Regions from separate parts of the Lelliottia amnigena genome, predicted to be linked through region 2. Evidence: predicted binding sites of a transcription regulator. Region 2 holds the regulator's gene; the other holds the start of a gene.
The links. Region 2 encodes CRP, which controls carbon source genes, mostly activating them, when cyclic AMP is high. Its sites were predicted from a motif close to ATGTGANNNNNNTCACAT; they were not measured.
Positions count from the first base shown of each region.

Region 1: I6L74_RS10865 (glycine dehydrogenase) is a predicted target of CRP. The motif match lies at 1,823-1,840, and genes of this name have one in related genera.

Region 1 is NZ_CP077236.1:2,316,619-2,319,741, forward strand. Features, by position in the region: gene pmbA (metalloprotease PmbA) at 1-1,137, shown strand, start outside; gene cybC (cytochrome b562) at 1,231-1,617, shown strand; gene I6L74_RS10865 (glycine dehydrogenase) at 1,941-2,279, shown strand; gene I6L74_RS10870 (SFCGS family glycine-rich protein) at 2,291-2,653, shown strand; gene I6L74_RS10875 (DUF4312 family protein) at 2,656-2,955, shown strand; gene I6L74_RS10880 (DUF4311 domain-containing protein) at 2,978-3,123, shown strand, end outside.
Region 2 is NZ_CP077236.1:1,377,023-1,380,145, forward strand. Features, by position in the region: gene I6L74_RS06595 (phosphoribulokinase) at 1-487, shown strand, start outside; gene I6L74_RS06600 (OsmC family protein) at 534-938, opposite strand; gene crp (cAMP-activated global transcriptional regulator CRP) at 1,248-1,880, shown strand; gene I6L74_RS06610 (YccS/YhfK family putative transporter) at 1,938-3,123, shown strand, end outside.

The DNA of each region.
Region 1 (3,123 bases), 940 kb from region 2:
CAGAATCGCAAAGGCAGCGCGTCATCGACCGACCTCAGCCCGGATGCCATCGCCCGTACCGTGCAGGCTGCGCTGGATATTGCGCGCTATACCTCACCCGATCCCTATGCAGGCGTCGCGGATAAAGAATTGCTGGCGTTTGACGCGCCGGATCTCAGCCTTTTCCATCCGGCTGAAGTGTCTCCAGACGAAGCCATTGAGTTTGCCGCGCGCGCCGAACAGGCCTCTCTGAAGGCGGATAAACGCATCACCAATACCGAAGGCGGCAGCTTTAACAGCCACTACGGCATCAAAGTGTTCGGCAACAGCCACGGCATGTTGCAGGGCTACAGCTCTACGCGCCACTCCCTTTCCAGCTGCGTTATCGCTGAAGAAAATGGCGACATGGAACGTGATTACGCCTACACCATTGGCCGTGCGATGGGCGATTTACAGTCCCCTGAATGGGTCGGTGAAGAGTGTGCAAAACGCACGCTGTCACGCCTGTCTCCGCGCAAACTGTCCACCATGAAAGCGCCGGTGATTTTTGCCAACGAAGTGGCGACCGGGCTGTTTGGTCATCTGGTTGGGGCGATTGCGGGCGGTGCGGTTTATCGTAAATCGACGTTCCTGCTCGACTCTTTGGGGCAACAAATTCTGCCGGAATGGCTGACCATCGAAGAACATCCGCATTTGCTGAAAGGGCTGGCGTCGACGCCGTTCGACGGCGAAGGCGTGCGTACAGAACGTCGCGACATCATTAAAGACGGTATTCTGACGCAGTGGCTGCTGACCAGCTATTCTGCGCGCAAGCTCGGTCTGCAAAGTACCGGCCACGCGGGCGGCATCCACAACTGGCGCATCGAAGGCCAGGGCCTGAACTTTGAACAGATGCTCAAAGAAATGGGCACCGGCCTGGTCGTGACTGAGCTGATGGGCCAGGGCGTCAGCGGGATCACCGGCGATTACTCTCGCGGTGCGGCCGGCTTCTGGGTTGAAAACGGTGAAATTCAGTATCCGGTGAGCGAAATCACCATTGCCGGTAACTTAAAAGACATGTGGCGCAATATCGTTACGGTCGGTAACGATATTGAAACACGTAGCAATATACAGTGTGGTTCAGTGCTGTTACCCGAGATGAAAATCGCGGGTCAATAATACCCGTCATACTTCACGTGGCAGATGCGTTGGCTGCGCTCGAATTATTTAGGGTATTTAGCTTATTTTTCATAATAAAAAAGGAAGTGAGCAATGCGTAAAAACCTGTTAGCCATTCTTGCTGTGTCGTCGTTAGTGTTCAGTTCTGCTGGGTTTGCCGCCGATCTTGAAGATGATATGAACACGCTCAGTACCAACCTGAAAGTGGTCCAGAAAACGGATAATGCGACGGAAATGAAAGACGCATTGACCAAAATGCGCGTCGCCGCACTCGATGCGCAAAAAGCGACGCCACCGAAGCTGGAAAACAAAGCCGCAGACAGCGCTGAAATGAAAGACTATCGCCACGGTTTTGACGTGCTGGTCGGCCAGATCGACGGTGCCCTGAAGCTTGCCAACGAAGGCAAGGTGAAAGAAGCCCAGGCCGCCGCTGACGGATTCATTGCCACCCGCAACGAAAACCACAAAAAATTCCGCTAATGGCACGCTAAGCCAGACGGCAAAATAATCAACGGGGGCGTATTCCCCCCGTTTTGTTTGCCACAACGTAATAAGAAAACCTTATCCGCGTCACACTTTACGACCTTGCGCGTAAATCTTTCCACTCTGCTTTCTGACCTTTCACCGCCGAATCACGTGACATTCATCACGTAAATCCAGTTGATAATACATATTCACCGTAATTATGTGGAACAGATCACTGGTGCCGCTTTCCTTTCCACTTCGAAGTGGAAAACAACTCGCTACAAACCTTTAACCTCCAGCGTTAGTTTTATCCCAGAGCCATTAACGGGGTAAGACGAGTGATTAACGGAGCGGTAATGAACGACGTTGGGGAACAGGCAGCGCAAACTGAAACGCTCGCAAACACCATGCTTGAGCAGGTCTATTCCCTGCTTGCTCGCCACAACATCATTCCCAATGACGTCCAGCGGCAGATGCTGACGTCACACGTTCGCGCAATGGCGCACCGGTCAGTGACCGGCGAACCGCTGCCAGAGGTCGAAGCTGACCTGTTCGACGAAATTTCAGCAGATTCAATGCGGCTTGCCCGCGAAGTGGTCGCGCAGTTCGGCAATCTTCCTGATGAAGAGGCCTGGCTGCTCTCCGTTCACTTCGAAGTCGCTAAAGACAACCTTTAAGGAGCTACACAATGGAACAAATTACAGTCGTGATCGGCGATCGTCTTGGTAAAGGCCAGAAAGTGGCTATCGGTGTGGAAAAGGCCGGCGGCCGTGCGGTTGTCGTACCCGGCGTGGCGGCGGACATGAAATTGGGCGACGTGATGAAAGCGGAAAACGCCACATTCGGGATCTCGTTCTGCGGCAGCGGCGGTGCGGGTGCCATCACAGCGCAAACCAAACATGGCTACAAGGCTAAATACGGTATGCGTTCAGTGGAAGAGGGCGTCACTGCCATCAACGAAGGCAACAACGTTTTGGGTTTTGGTTTTATGGATAAAGAAGAGCTGGGCGAGCGACTGGTGCAGGCCTGGCTGAAAAAGTACGGCGCGTAACCATGAAAGAGCAATTCACCACCACGGTGAGAGTGAAAGGCAAAGGTGACGCCAAAACGCGCGCCTTTGCCGACGCGCTAAACCACGTACAGGCCGCGGTGATGAACGCATCGCCGCATATCTTACTGCGTATTGAGCCACAGGATGTGCAGGTTGTTCAGGCGCAAGAAGCGGTGCGTAAAGAAGCGTTTCTGTTCTTCTTTTTGCGCCGGGAAAGACGCACTTACAGCGTGGAGCTGGACGTGACCGTCAACGTGACTGCCATCAATCTTGATCGGGTGGATTTTGTCACGCAACGCTGATTCTCACTAATAGGGCAGACGAATGTTCCTGATAATTTTAATAAAATCGCTCATCATCGGCGGCCTGGTTGGCGTCGGCGTTGGCGCCGGGGCTGCACGCATGTTTCATGCGCCTACCACACAGGGTATGGGCGCATTTCGTACGTTGGGGGAACTGAACTCCTGTGA
Region 2 (3,123 bases):
TTACGAAGGATTGCACGGCGGTGTGGTGACGCCGCAGCATGACGTGGCGCAGCACGTCGATCTGCTGGTTGGCGTGGTGCCTATCGTCAACCTGGAGTGGATCCAGAAGCTCACCCGCGACACCAGCGAGCGCGGCCATTCGCGTGAAGCGGTCATGGACTCGGTGGTGCGCTCAATGGAAGATTACATTAACTTCCTGACGCCGCAGTTTTCCCGCACGCACATTAACTTCCAGCGCGTCCCGACGGTGGATACCTCGAATCCCTTTGCGGCAAAAACGATTCCGTCTCTGGACGAAAGCTTTGTGGTGATCCACTTCCGTAATCTGGACGATATTGATTATCCGTGGCTGCTGGCGATGCTGCAGGGCTCGTTTATTTCGCACATTAATACGCTGGTGGTGCCGGGCGGGAAGATGGGACTGGCGATGGAGCTGATCATGATGCCGCTGGTGCAACGGCTGATGGAAGGCAAAAAGATCGAATGATCCTTTTCCCTCTCCTTGTGGGAGAGGGTCTGACTCTCGTCAACGCTTACGCGTCGATCACCTCGTAGGAGTGCGTGATTTTCACCGCTTTCTCCAGCATCAACGCCACCGAGCAGTACTTCTCCGCAGAAAGATCCACCGCACGGGAAACCGCGGCATCTTTCAACGCTTTGCCAGTCACAATGAAGTGCAGATTGATATGCGTAAACAGACGCGGCGCTTCTTCGCGACGCTCAGATGTCAGCTTCACTTCACAATCGGTGACGTCATGACGCCCTTTTTGCAGAATCGAGACGACGTCAATGGCGCTGCATCCGCCCGCCGCCATCAGCACCACTTCCATCGGGCTTGGCGCTTTATCGCCGGAGTTACCATCCATCAAAATCTGGTGTCCTGAAGCGGATTCGCCGAGGAACGTTAAACCTTCAACCCATTTCACACGCGCTTGCATTTTATTCACTCCGACGTTGCATTTTTCCGGACAGATTACCCGCGCGTTACAATTCTCGCAACGGAAGACGACCTGCGTCATGCTGAAGCGAGACACCAGGAGACACGCGGCAAAAGCTATGCTAAAACACTCTGGATGCTACAGTAATACATTGACGTTACACATGTATGCAGAGGACATCAAACATTACAGGCTGCAAACATTTATGACAGCCTAGTTCCCAGGTACGGGGAAGAATTCGATTGCAACCCCAGAGTCAGGATGCGATTTATGACTCTGGTGACAGCTTATAACAGAGGATAACAGCGCATGGTGCTTGGCAAACCGCAAACAGACCCGACTCTCGAATGGTTCTTGTCTCATTGCCATATTCATAAGTACCCATCGAAGAGCACGCTGATTCACCAGGGTGAAAAAGCGGAAACGTTGTATTACATCGTCAAAGGCTCGGTGGCAGTGCTTATCAAAGATGAAGAAGGAAAAGAGATGATCCTTTCTTATCTGAACCAGGGCGATTTCATCGGCGAACTGGGCCTGTTTGAAGAAGGCCAGGAACGTAGCGCCTGGGTACGTGCAAAATCAGCCTGTGAAGTGGCTGAGATCTCCTACAAAAAATTCCGTCAGTTGATTCAGGTTAACCCGGATATTCTGTTGCGCCTGTCTTCGCAGATGGCTCGCCGCCTGCAAATCACCTCCGAGAAAGTGGGTAACCTCGCCTTCCTGGATGTAACGGGTCGCATCGCGCAAACGCTGTTGAACCTGGCGAAACAGCCTGACGCTATGACCCACCCTGACGGCATGCAAATTAAAATTACCCGTCAGGAAATTGGTCAGATCGTGGGTTGCTCCCGTGAAACCGTTGGCCGTATCCTGAAAATGCTGGAAGATCAGAACCTGATCTCCGCTCACGGTAAAACCATCGTGGTTTACGGAACGCGTTAATTCCGGTCGAACGGCGTGCCATCGCAAGGTGTCACGCCGTTTTTGTCTCTGGCATCTATGTGGCGCAGGCTGATCTATCACCCGGAAGTTAACTACGCACTTCGGCAAACGCTGGTGTTATGTCTCCCCGTGGCCGTCGGTTTGATTCTGGGTCATCTGCAACACGGTCTGCTTTTTTCTCTCGTTCCTGCCTGCTGTAATATTGCCGGTCTCGATACCCCGCATAAACGCTTTTTCAAGCGCCTGATTATTGGCGGCTCGCTGTTTGCCGGATGCAGTCTCGCGGTACAGCTATTACTGGCGCGCGATATCCCCCTGCCGTTGATTTTGACCGTACTGGCACTCACGCTCGGCGTGACGGCGGAAATCAGTTCTCTGCATGCCCGCTTGCTTCCCGCCTCACTGATTGCATCGATCTTTACGCTCAGCCTCGCCGGGAATATGCCCGTCTGGGAACCGCTGCTGATCTACGCGTTTGGCACGCTGTGGTACGGATTATTCAACTGGTTCTGGTTCTGGATGTGGCGCGAGCAGCCGTTGCGCGAATCCTTAAGCCTGCTCTACGTTCAGCTCGCTGATTACTGCGAAGCAAAATACACCCTGCTGACGCAGCACACCGATCCGGAAAAGGCGCTGCCGCCGCTGCTGACGCGTCAGCAAAAAGTGGTCGATTTAATCAGCCAGTGTTATCAGCAGCTACACATGCTGGCGGCCAATAAAAATCATGAATACAAACGGCTACTGCGCACGTTTCAGGTAGGGCTGGATTTACAGGAACATATTTCCGTCAGCCTGCATCATCCACAGGAAGTGCAAAAGCTGGTGGAGCGCAGTCACGCCGAAGCGGTGATCCGCTGGAATGCCCAGACGGTCGCGGCGCGACTGCGCGTGCTGGCTGACGATATTCTCTATCACCGCTATCCCACACGCTTTACCATGGATAAACAGTTGGGCGCGCTGGAGAAAATTGCCCGTCAGCATCCCGACAACCCGGTCGGGCAGTTCTGCGCCTGGCACTTCAGCCGTATCGCACGCGTGCTGCGCACTCAGCGTCCGCTCTATTCCCGTGATCTGATGGCGGATAAGCAGAAACGTTTGCCACTGCTGCCGGCGCTCAAAAGCTATCTGTCATTTAAATCCCCTGCTTTGCGTAATGCGGCGCGCATTAGCGTGATGCTCAGTATCGCCAGCCTGATGGGCGTGGCGCTGCATTTACCCAAGCCCTACTGGATTTTAATGACCG